DNA from 3 places in the Aliihoeflea sp. PC F10.4 genome. Region 1 is predicted to be linked to each of the others. Evidence: predicted binding sites of a transcription regulator. Region 1 holds the regulator's gene; each other region holds the start of a gene.
The links. Region 1 encodes PhoB, which activates phosphate uptake and scavenging genes when phosphate is short. Its sites were predicted from a motif close to TGTCATNNANCTGTCAT; they were not measured.

Region 1 (4,159 bases):
TCGCCTGGCACATCTTCACCAATACGGATTCGCGTTCGGCACCGGCCAGCGCCGGTCTTGCCGGCGCGTTCATGGGTTCGCTCTACATGATGCTGGTGGTGATCGTGCTCGCCGTGCCGATCGGCGTCGCCAGCGCGATCTATCTGGAAGAGTTCGCCCCGAAGAACCGCCTGACCGACGTCATCGAGGTCAACATCAACAATCTGGCGGCGGTGCCATCCATCGTGTTCGGCCTTCTGGGCGCGGCGGTCTTCATCAATTATTTCCGCCTGCCGCTTTCCGCACCCATCGTCGGCGGTCTCGTTTTGACGCTGATGACGCTGCCCACCATCATCATCGCGACACGCTCGGCGTTGCGCGCCGTGCCGCCGTCGCTGAGGCAGGCCGCGCTCGGTCTCGGCGCGTCGAAGACGCAGACCGTCTTCCACCACGTTCTGCCCGTTACCTATCCGGGCATCCTGACCGCCACGATCATCGGTGTGGCGCAGGCGCTGGGAGAGACCGCACCGCTGCTTCTCATCGGCATGAACGCTTTCGTCGCCTCCATCCCCGGTTCGCCTTTCGACCAGTCCACCGCCCTGCCGGTCCAGATCTATCTTTGGCAGGGTAACGAGAACCGCAATTTCTTCGAGGCGCGCACATCGGCCGCAATTATCGTGCTTCTGGCGCTCATGATCAGCCTGAATGCGATCGCCATCTTCCTTCGCAGCCGACTGGAGCGCCGCAAATGACCAACATCGCCAAATCGGAGAACACCGACATGAACATGTCTTCCGGTGCCATCGTCGACGCCGCCAACGCTTCCAGGAACCAGAAAGCTGCAAAAGCGCGCGTGACGGCGCAGAACGTCAATGTCTTCTACGGACAGAAGCAGGCGCTGTTCGACGTCTCAGTCAACGTGCCCGACCGCTCCGTCATCGCGTTCATCGGTCCTTCGGGTTGCGGCAAGTCGACCTTCCTTCGCTGCCTCAACCGCATGAACGACACGATCGAGGGTTGTCGCGTCGAAGGCGACATCAAGCTCGACGGGCAGGACGTCTACGATCCGAAGATCGACGTGGTGGAACTGCGCGCCCGCGTCGGCATGGTGTTCCAGAAACCGAACCCGTTCCCGAAGTCGATCTTCGAGAATGTCGCGTACGGTCCAAAAATCCACGGCCTTGCTTCCAACAAAAGCGAACTGGAAGAAATCGTCGTCACCAGCCTGAAGAAGGCGAGCCTCTTCGAGGAGGTGAAGGACCGTCTGCACGAGCCGGGCACGGGACTTTCGGGCGGCCAGCAGCAGCGCCTGTGCATCGCGCGCGCCATCGCGGTCTCGCCGGAAGTGATCCTGATGGACGAGCCGTGCTCCGCGCTCGATCCGATCGCGACCGCCAAGATCGAGGAACTGATCGACGAGTTGCGCGCCAATTACACGATCGCGATCGTGACGCACTCGATGCAGCAGGCGGCTCGCGTGTCGCAGCGCACGGCGTTCTTCCATCTGGGCCTGCTCGTCGAGGAAGGGCCGACGGAAGCGATCTTCACCGCGCCGAACGACAAGCGCACGCAGGACTACGTCACCGGCCGCTTCGGCTGACCGGACGGGGAGAGGGCAGGACCATGGGTGGACATATCGTAGCCTCCTTCGACGAGGAACTCGGCGAGATCGACCGGCTGATCCGCGAAATGGGCGATCTGGCGCAAAGCATGGTGTCTGCGGCGACGAAATCGCTGCTCGACAACGATGTCGCGCTCGCCCAGCGCGTCATATCCGACGATATGTCGATGGACGACCGACAGCGCCAGATCGACGAACGGGCCATCACGCTGATCGCCAAGCGTCAGCCGATGGCGCAGGATCTGCGTGCTGTGGTCGCCGCTATCCGCATGGCGAGCGATCTCGAGCGTATCGGCGATCTTGCGAAGAACATCGCAAAGCGCGTCAACGCGGTCGGTTCGGGCGTCATGCAGCGCAAGTTGTCCCATTCCATCGATACGATGGCCGGGCTGGTGCGCGCGCAACTGGCTGGCGTCATTGAAAACTATGTCGGGCGCAACGCCGACGTGCTTGTCGATCTGCGGGCGGACGACGAGCATATCGACGTTCATTACACGGCCGTCTTTCGCGAACTTCTGACCTACATGATGGAAGACCCGCGCAACATCACGCCCTGCACGCATCTTCTGTTCTGCGCCAAGAATCTGGAGCGCATCGGCGACCACGCGACGAATATCGCCGAAAACGCCTATTACATGATGGTCGGCAAGCAATTGCCGGTCCATCGCCCCAAGCTCGACGAGACATCGATCTCGGGTGATCCGCGATGATGGCACCGAAGATCATGGTGGTGGAGGACGAGGAGGCGCTGGGCGTTCTTATCCGCTATAATCTCGAAGCCGAAGGTTATCAGGTCGAGACGATCATGCGCGGGGACGACGCCGAAATCCGGCTTCAGGAAACGGTGCCCGATCTTCTCGTTCTCGACTGGATGGTGCCGGCGGTTTCCGGCATCGAACTTTGCCGCCGGCTGCGGATGCGACCCGAGACGGAGCGCTTGCCGATCATCATGCTGACGGCGCGCGGCGAAGAGAGCGACCGGGTGAGAGGGCTTTCGACCGGCGCGGACGACTATCTGGTCAAGCCGTTCTCGACGCCCGAATTCGTCGCCCGCGTGCGCGCGCTTTTGCGCCGGGCAAAGCCGGAAGTGCTTTCAAGTGTGCTCAAGGTCGGCGACATCGTGCTCGACCGCGAAGCGCATCGCACCTATCGCGGCCCGCATGAAGTTCATCTGGGGCCGACCGAATTCCGGCTGCTCGAATTCCTGATGCAGCATCCCGGCCGCGTATTCTCGCGCGGGCATCTGCTCGACAGTGTCTGGGGTGAGACGAACTATATCGACGAGCGAACGGTCGACGTTCATGTCGGCCGCCTGCGCAAGGCGATCAATCCGAACGGAGCGCCGGACGTGATCCGCACGATCCGCGGCGCAGGCTATTCGATCAACGAAAGCTGACCTGTTTCAGGCCGGAAGCTGCTCTACCCTGCCGTTTCCTGCATGGCGTTGACGTAGCCCGGCGCGAACAGCTCGTTGTCTACGGCCTCAAGCGCCTTGCGTGCGCAACCCTCCCGTATCAGCGGCATTTCGTCGGCTTCCAGATCGAACGAGATCACCGCGTCGTGCTGGCCGCCAGCAGTCTGTGCGATCGCCTCGCGGATCGCCGGTTCCATGATGTCGAAAGCGTGCGTTCCCGGCCCCACGACCGCAACGGGAGCAGGGTCGATCAGCGCGAAGAGAGACCCAAGCCCATATCCCAGCGCTTCGCCCGCCCGCATGAAGGCCTCGCGCGCCGGGCCGTCTTTTTGCCGTGCCTCGCCTGCAAGCTGCAACATGGTCTCGCGATCGACATCCGCATCGGGTTCGCACTCGTCCTCCTGGCCTTTCGATGCGCGAAGGATCGCATAGTTTCCCGCATAAGCCTCGACGCAGCCATGGCGGCCGCATCTGCACAAGGCCCCGTGCGGCTTGTAGACCATGTGGCCGAATTCCCCGCCCGACGAATAGGCGCCGGTGAAAAGCTCGCCGCGCAGAACAAGACCCATGCCGATGCCGTTCGACAGGAGGATCGTCACGAAATTGTCCCGATACCGTTCCGGCTCGCGGGCCCGCAGCGCAAGCGCGATCATGTTGCAGTCGTTCTGCACGGTGACGGGGAAGCCGAACCTGGTTTCGATGAAATCGGCGAAGGCGATGCCGCTATGCGGCGTAATCGGTGTCCACAAGAGCGTCCGCCCGCCCGAATCGATGATGCCCTGAATGGCCATCGTCATGCGCATGATTTCCGATGGATCGCGCGCGGCGTCGCCAAGCACGCCCTTGATGATCGTGGATACGGCCTCGATCAATTCCTCGCGGGACGCCGTCAGCGTCGACAGGCGTTCATGTCGCTCGCACACGGTGCGGCCCGCATAGTCGATCACGCTCGCCGAAAGCGTGTTGAGAAGCAGAACGACCGCGAGCACCGTTCCCGCGCGAGGTTCCAGTTCCAGCGAGACCTGCGGACGCCCGCGCCGAACCAGTTCCCCGCCCGAGCCCTTTGCCTGCCGCAGAACGCCTTCGGCGATCAGGTCGGAGGCGATGGCGGAAATCGTCGAATGGCTGAGCCCGGTGCGGGTCGC
Region 2 (4,159 bases), 3.7 Mb from region 1:
GTCAGTTTCGGGCCGTTCGCGGTCAGCTACGGCGAGACGTTCGACTGGTTCGATCCTGTCATCGGACTGCGTGGCTTTTATCGCATCAGTCCGAAATTCTCCGTGCAGGGTTCCGTCGATGTCGGCGGGTTCGGAGCCGGTTCCGAACGCACATGGCAGGCGCTCGCGACGGCCAATTACGCGTTTTCCGACCATCTTTCCGTATCTGCCGGGTACAAGATCACCGACGTGAAATACGACAGGGACGGATACTTGTTCGACACGACCTTGCAGGGGCCGGTCGTGGGGATGACCTATCGTTTCTAACAGGCTGGCGTGATTGTCACGCCGCGCTCAGTTCCGGCTCGGTGACAGTCGATGACACCGGCGTTCCGAAAAGCCGCTCATACGGTGCCGGGCGGCCGAAGAAATAGCCCTGAAAGCGGTTGCAGCCCGATGCGCGGGCGAGCGCGAACTGCTCTTCCGTCTCTATGCCTTCAGCGACCACTGTGATGGACTGGATTCGGGCTATCTGGGTCAGGGCCGAAACGAATATCTGCGCGACCGGATCGCTTTCCAGCGTGGCGATGTAGCTGCGGTCGATCTTGATGGAATTGATCGGCAGCTTTTGCAGATAGCGAAAGCCGCAATGACCGGTTCCGAAGTCGTCCAGTGCGACCCGGAAGCCCATCGACTGCAGCTTCGATATCCGCTGCACGATGTCCGAGCGCGTGGACATCGCCACCGTCTCGGTGATCTCCAGAACAAACTGGTCTGCCCTGCGTCCGGTCGTCTTCAGGATGTTCTCGAAATTGGCGACGATGTCGTCGCGCTTCAGCTGCTCGCCCGAGACGTTGATGCTGATGCGCAGGTCGGGCATATGCGCGATATCCATGCAGGCGCGCTGAAAGACCCATGTGCCGACCATGTCGATCAAAGAGGATTGTTCGGCGAGCGGAATAAATTCGGATGGTGGGATCATGCCGCGCACGGGATGTTGCCAACGCACCAGAGCCTCGACGGCGAAGATCGAGCGGTCGGCATTGACGACGGGTTGATACTCGAGACGCAATTCGTTGAGATAGATCGCGGCGCGCAATTCGCGCTCCAGCGACCGGTTTCGCCGGCGGTCGGCGACCATGTCAGTGTCGAACAGCGTGACGCGACTGCGTCCTGCACGCTTGCTTTCATAGAGTGCCAGATCAGCGACGGCCATGAGCTCCCCGGCATCCGATGCGTGATCGGGGCAGGCGGCGATGCCCACGGACGCGGAAAGCGCGATCGACTTTCCCTCATAGGACATACCGCCGCGGAGCCCGGTGATGAGCCGTTCGGCGGCCGCCTGTGCCTCCTGCACATCATTGCCGGGAACGAGCACGCCGAACTCGTCGCCGCCCAGCCGCCCGATGATTGCGTGGGGTATTTCGGCCTCGATTGTCGCCACGAGATGGCGCAGCGCCCAGTCGCCGCAATGGTGGCCGAAACTGTCGTTCAGATGCTTGAAATGGTCGAGGTCGATCAAAAGCAGTGTCGCGGGGCGCGGTTCGAGCGGCTTGCCAAGCGCGTCCTTGAGCGCATCAAGGAAATGGCGACGGCTGAATGCATTCGTTCCCACATCGACGGACATAAGGCGATGCTGGTCTTCCTCCGCGACCAGCGCCATCTGGAGGCGAAGGGCCAGAGAACGGCGCAGATAGCTCATGGTGATCGCGCCGCCCAGAGTGGCGACCACACCTACAAGCGCCAGCCATCCGGCCACCTCGCCGCGCTCCGACACCATCAGGACATAGACCGCGGAGGCGAAGGCGGCGATCAGGAAAAACTGAATGATGAGATAGACTTGTTCGTTGTGCTTTTGAATCGCATGCAATTTCATTGTCCGCCGCCCCGTGGCCTTCGCCATCTTGAGATGACGATAAAGAAGACCGTTTAAGAACGGGTTGAGCCGGCTGTCGTGAAACTGTCATGTTCAAAGAGGGGGGATCGTCGTCAAACGTTCATCCCTTTGTCGGCGGCCTGTAACACAGCGCGGGTAACGCGAGCGGGTTCTCACCAACCGAAAGAACCACCTCGATGATCAGAACCCTTCTCGCGTCCGCCGCACTTTGTGGCCTTGCCGCTTCCGCGCAGGCTGAAGAGGTCTTTCCAGCTACGCTGGCAGGTCACGCGCTGCTGCCCGCCCACACGCTGATCGCTCCGCCGGCAGACGCGCCGCGCGACGCGTGGACCTCCGGAAAATTCACCGGCAAGGCTCGCAATGACGAACCCATGTCGGTCATGGGCGATGTCGGCGCGGCCTATGGCAGCCATCCGACCGGGATTTCGCTGCCGTTCCTCGGCCAGCCCGTGCAGGGCATGTCGGGCTTTGCCATGAACCGCGCCGAAGACGGCAGCATCTATGTTCTGACCGACAACGGGTTCGGCTCGAAGATCAACAGCCCGGACGCGCTCCTGTTTTTCCACCGCATGAACCCGAATTTCGACACGGGCGAAGTCGAGCGGGTCGAAAGCGTCTTCCTGCGCGATCCCGACCGCAAGGTTCCGTTCCGCATCGCCTATGAAGCCACCGAAAGCCGCTATCTGACCGGCGCGGACTTCGATCCCGAAAGCATCCAGGTGCTGAACGGCGAAGTCTGGATCGGCGAGGAATTCGGCCCCTATATCATCCGTGCGACGCTGGATGGGCGCATCATCAGCGTTCATCAAACCATGCTCGACGGCGAGGCGCTGCGCGGCCCCGACACGCCGGGCGTCGTCGTTCCCGCCGTCGCCGGCAAGGATTTTCGTGTGCAGCGCTCGGGTGGCTATGAAGGCATGGCGCTTCAGCCGGGAGCCGATCTTTTGTGGGGCATGCTGGAAAAGCCACTCCTCGGAGAAGACGGCCAGCCGGAAGGCGATTTCCTGCGCGTGATGACGTTCGACACGCAAGCGGCCGACTGGACCGGCGACAGCTATCGCTTCAGGCTGGCCGAGGGCGCGACCGCGATCGGCGACTTCAACTTCATCGACGACACACGCGCGCTTGTCGTCGAGCGCGACAATGGCGAGGGTGATCCGAGCCTCGAATGTGCGGGCGACGACATGTCGGCCTGCTATCCGCTGCCTGCCAAGGTGAAGAACATCGTTCTGGTCGACACGGCCAGCGTGGACGAGGAAGGCTATATCCGGCGCATCGGCTCGATCGACCTGATGGATGTTCAGGACCCGGACAACAAGGCCATCGTCGAGACGCAGGCCGACCGTGACCTGTCGGGCAAGTTCACCTTCCCGTTCTTCACCATCGAGGACGTGATCGCCGTCGACGACACGCACATCATCGTCGCCAACGACAACAATCTGCCCTTCTCGGGCGGACGCCAGATTGGCACAGCCGCCGACAACGAGTTCATCCTGCTCGAAGTCGCCGACTTCCTCGCGGCTCGCTAGAAAACGAAATGTGCCGTCGCGCGTCATGCGCGGCGGCACATTCGCCTATTGCGCGCATCGTCTGCGCGTGCAGATACGGTCCCGCGCCGAGGCCGGGGCATGTCAAAGAACCGGGAAGACGGGCGGCGGAAGCGTCGCTCATCTTTTTTATTGATATGCGGCGTTTCCACCGCCCGTCCGGCATTTTTCCTGTCCGCATCCGCTCCTCTGCACCTGACCGTCAGATCAGGCTTGCGTGCTTCACAAGCACATCCCGGCCGTAATGCCAGGAGGTGAGCCTCGATGCGGCCGCCCCGGACCTGCCTTACGAAGGCAGGGCGGAGGTGCCGACCCGCCCCGCGCAACCACCGTCATGATCGGCGTTCCCGTGGACGAAGCGGGAGTAGTATGGGGGACGGCTTGGGGAGGGTGGATAAGTTTTATTTTACGGTCAGTCATCACATCGACCGTGTTTGGCTAGATGCCTGTCAGCTTGTTGTGAACAATGGCACTGCCGATCACCGTTACCAGCCCGCCTATCAGAAAATACAAGCTGCTGGTTTGAAACTCTCCGAAATAGAGGTCACTGGCGCCGACGAGGGTAAGCAATGCTCCGAGACCGGCGATGATCCAGATAACAGATCCGCCTATCCAGCGAAGCAGACCGCGGAGAAGTTTGCGAAGAAATTTCATAGGCCGACATTTGCCTATTATATAACAAAGTTAAAGCCGTTGTCGGGCCGCAATGGGGTGGGAAGCAGACCGGCAGCTTCGG
Region 3 (4,159 bases), 1.9 Mb from region 1:
TTGGGCGGCGGCGCTTTCGTCCTTTATTGGGACGCAGCGTCTGCCACGCTTTCGACCTACGATGCGCGCGAGAAGGCGCCTCTGGCGGCCGATGGCGATTACTGGCTGGGCGAAAACGGCGAGCCACTGGCGTTTGCCGAGGCCGTTCTCGGCGGGCGTTCGGCCGGTGTGCCCGGCACGCCCATGCTGCTCGAAACGCTCCACCGCGATCACGGCCGGAAAGAATGGGCAGATCTTCTCCAGCCCGCGATCGACACGGCCGAAGCCGGCTTCACCGTCACGCAGCGCCTCGCTGACGCGGTCGCCGGAACGGACGATCTCGACACTTTCGTGCAGACCGCCGACTATTTCCTTCCCGAAGGCCAGCCGATCGCCGAAGGCTCGACGCTGACCAACCAGCCCTATGCCGACACCCTGAAGCTCTTTGCCCAAGAAGGTTCCGCACCTTTCTATACCGGCGAGATCGCCGAAGACATCGTTTCCGCACTCAACACCAACATCAATCCGGGCATCCTCACCATGGAGGATTTCGAGGCGTATGAGGTTGTGCATCGCGATCCGGTCTGCACGGAATACCGCTCCTATGACGTCTGCGGCATGGGGCCCCCCTCTTCCGGTGCACTGACCGTCGGCCAGATTCTCGGCATCCTCGAACCCTTCGACCTTTCCTCGATGGAAGACGGCGTCGAATTCCGTCATCTGTTTGCCGAAGCCTCGCGGCTCGCCTTCGCCGATCGCGGCCTTTATCTCGGCGACGGCGATTTCGTGGACATTCCCGATGCCTATCTCGACGCTGGTTATCTGGAGGAGCGCAGTTCGCTGATCGATCCCGACGCCGACATGGGCACCGCCGAGCCCGGCGTTCCGCCCGGCTGGGACAGGGCGTCGCTTGCGCCGGACAGCGAACGTCCGCGCGCGGGAACGTCACATTTCGTCATCGTCGATGGTGACGGGAACGCAATTTCGGCCACGACGACGATCGAAAGCGGCTTCGGCAACCGTGTCATGACGCGCGGCTTCCTGCTCAACAACGAGCTGACCGACTTCTCCTTCACCGCCGATGACAACGGCGTGCCGGTCGCCAACCGGGTCGAACCGGGTAAGCGCCCGCGCTCGTCGATGGCACCGACAATCGTCTTCGAGGACGGCGCGCCGATCCTTCTGACCGGCAGCCCCGGCGGCGCGGCGATCATCGACTATACGGCGCTTTCGCTGGTCTCGATGCTCGACTGGGGCATGGACCCGCAGGACGCGATCGACCTTCCGCATGTGACCAACCTCAACGGGCGCACCAATGTCGAGGAAGGCGAAGGGGCCGAAGCCTTTGCCGAAGGGCTCGCGGCGCTCGGACACGATGTGAACGTCACCAATCTCAATTCCGGCCTGCATGTCATTTCGATCACCGAAGACGGGCTGATCGGTGCGGCCGACAAACGCCGCGAAGGCACGGTGATGGGCAACTAGCCGACCACCAGATCCACGCGGTCGGCTGCGAAGAGCGTCTGCGCAAATTCGATCGCGCGCCCGTTTGCATCTTCGTCGATCGCCAGTGTGGCAAGCACGATGGCGCCGGGCGACAGGCCAAGTTCCTCGACGATTTTCGGGTCGGCATGCCGGGCCGAGACGGTCGTGAAGCGCCTTGTGTAGTCGCTTACCCCCTGCGCTGCGAAGGCGGCGGTAATCGAGCTCGCCTTTCGAAATTCGTCGACCATGTCGGGAAAACGCTCTGCGTCGAACCAAGCCGTGCTGCGCGAGATGGGTATCCTGTCCGCCTCGGCCACAAGGTCGAGCCGGATGACCTCGGCACCTTCATCGAGGTCCAGCGCCTCGGCAACGCGCGCATCGGCTGCCACCAGTGCGTGAGCCAGAAGGCGACGGCGCGTCTCACGCGCCTGCCCTTCAAGATTGGCCGAAAAACGGGTACGCCGCCCAAGCGAGTATGAAATGCGCGGTGCCCGGCGCACGAACGTGCCGCGCCCCTGCTCCGCCTGCAGAACCCCCTCCGTGGTCAGCGCAGCGATGGCTGCGCGCACGGTGTGACGGTTGACCGAAAAACGCTCCGACAGAGCGAGTTCCGGCGGCAGGCGTGCCCCCTCGGTCAGCACTTCATCGACGATATCCCGGCGCAGCTCGTCGGCAATTTGCCGCCAAAGAGCGACGCCCCCACCACGATCGAGGCTGGCAGTTCTTATCGTCAACGGTTCGTCCTTTTCCGGCCCTGTCATCGGGCTGTCATCTGCTGGCGATAGGTGTAGTATGAATTTGTTGAATTGTCTATACGAATATACCAATAGGAAATCGGATGCCTCGAACGAACGACGCGCCCAAAACCTCCGAAATACGCCGCGAAGCGATGCAGGTTCTAACATCCGCCTCGCCCGGCGATGTCGCAAACCATTTCGCGAAGGCGGAATTCGACGGCGATGCGCAAATGCTGCGCGGCCCGGAAACGGGCCTCGTCACGGTACGTGGGCGTATCGGCGGCGGCGGTGCGCCTTTCAATGTCGGGGAGGCGACCGTGACGCGGGCAAGCGTGCGCCTTTCCACCGGCGAGATCGGCCATGCCTACGCCCTTGGCCGCGACGGTGAAAAGGCGAAGCTTTCCGCCATTATCGACGCGCTGCTTCAACGCACAGACGACGCCGACACGGTCGAGAACGTGATCCTCGCGCCGCTTCGCGCGGCTCAAAGCGAGATGACCACGCGCCGAAAAGCCGAGACAGCGGCCACGAAGGTCGACTTCTTCACCATGGTTCGCGGAGAGGATTGATGGACAGCATTCATATCGAAGGCGGCTTTTCCGCTCCCGTCCTCGACGCGCAGGCCGCTTTTCGCGCGGTGATGGACGCCATGGCGCAGCCGGGCACGGTGCAGGTGATCCACGCTGGAACGACACCGCCGACGCCGCTTTCCGCAAGCGCCGCCGCGATCGCGCTGACGCTTTGCGACCACGATACACCCGTCTGGCTCGACCCGAAATTGAAGGGCGTCGAGGCCGTTTCGGCGTGGCTCTCCTTCCAGACCGGCGCGCCGCTCGCCCATACGCCGGCCGACGCCCATTTCGCGCTGATCGCCGACCCGGCAACGATGATCGCGCTCGATAATTTCGCGCAAGGCTCGCAGGACTATCCCGACCGCTCGACGACGCTGATCCTTCAGGTCGAAAATCTTTACGGTGGCGTCCCGCTCCTGCTCGAAGGCCCCGGCATCGAGACGATCGCGCATCTTTCGCCCGATCCACTGCCGCGCCATTTCGCCGAACAGTGGAAGCAAAACAATGCGCGTTTCCCGCGCGGGGTCGATGTGATCCTCGCCGCGCCCGATGCGATTGCCTGCCTTCCGCGCACCACCCGCATTTCAACGACGGAGGCTTGATCAATGTATGTTGCCGTCAAGGGCGGTGAAGCCGCCATCGCGAACGCCCATCGCCTTCTTGCCGACCGTCGCCGGGGCGACCGCTCCGTACCGGCCATCGGTCTCGACCAGATCGTCGAGCAACTCGCGCTCGCCGTCGACCGCGTCATGGCTGAAGGCTCGCTTTACGACAAAGGTCTTGCCGCACTCGCCGTCAAGCAGGCGCGCGGTGACATGATCGAGGCGATCTTTCTCCTGCGCGCCTACCGCACCACCCTGCCCCGCTTCGGCTATACGAAGCCGGTCGACACCGAGGCGATGCTGGTCGAGCGGCGCGTCTCGGCCACCTACAAGGATTTTCCGGGCGGGCAGCTTCTTGGCCCGACTTTCGACTACACGCATCGTCTGCTCGATCCCGAACTTGCGTCAGATGCGCCTGTCGCCGAGCCGGAGCGACGCGAGGAGCCGGGGGAAGACGTCATGCGCGTCTCCGCGATCCTCGCCGGTGAAGGGCTGATCGAGCCGGACGGCGTCCTGCCGGACGATCACAAGCCCGGGGACATCACCCGCGAGCCGCTGGAATTTCCGATGGAGCGTGACGCGCGGCTTCAGGCGCTGGCGCGCGGCGATGAGGGCTTTCTTCTGGCGCTCGCCTATTCGACGCAGCGCGGCTTCGGGCGCACGCATCCCTTCGTCGGCGAGGTGCGCATCGGCGAGGTCGAGATCGAGCTTGAAGTTCCCGAACTGGACTTCGCCGTGCCGCTCGGTTCGATCCGCCTGACCGAATGCCAGATGGTCAACCAGT

Region 2: a site for PhoB is predicted at 1,930-1,946, ahead of ACX82Z_RS02900 (esterase-like activity of phytase family protein). Genes of this name have one in related genera too.
Region 3: a site for PhoB is predicted at 2,220-2,236, ahead of phnF (phosphonate metabolism transcriptional regulator PhnF). Genes of this name have one in related genera too.

Annotation. Positions count from the first base shown of each region.
Region 1 covers NZ_JBTSWH010000001.1:4,284,761-4,288,919, forward strand. The annotation lists gene pstA (phosphate ABC transporter permease PstA) at 1-731, shown strand, start outside; gene pstB (phosphate ABC transporter ATP-binding protein PstB) at 767-1,579, shown strand; gene phoU (phosphate signaling complex protein PhoU) at 1,603-2,310, shown strand; gene phoB (phosphate regulon transcriptional regulator PhoB) at 2,310-2,996, shown strand; gene ACX82Z_RS21540 (ROK family transcriptional regulator) at 3,020-4,159, opposite strand, start outside.
Region 2 covers NZ_JBTSWH010000001.1:594,514-598,672, forward strand. The annotation lists gene ACX82Z_RS02890 (hypothetical protein) at 1-306, shown strand, start outside; gene ACX82Z_RS02895 (putative bifunctional diguanylate cyclase/phosphodiesterase) at 323-1,855, opposite strand; gene ACX82Z_RS02900 (esterase-like activity of phytase family protein) at 2,053-3,405, shown strand; gene ACX82Z_RS02905 (hypothetical protein) at 3,814-4,159, shown strand, end outside.
Region 3 covers NZ_JBTSWH010000001.1:2,371,765-2,375,923, forward strand. The annotation lists gene ggt (gamma-glutamyltransferase) at 1-1,464, shown strand, start outside; gene phnF (phosphonate metabolism transcriptional regulator PhnF) at 1,461-2,198, opposite strand; gene phnG (phosphonate C-P lyase system protein PhnG) at 2,303-2,770, shown strand; gene phnH (phosphonate C-P lyase system protein PhnH) at 2,770-3,375, shown strand; gene ACX82Z_RS12105 (carbon-phosphorus lyase complex subunit) at 3,379-4,159, shown strand, end outside.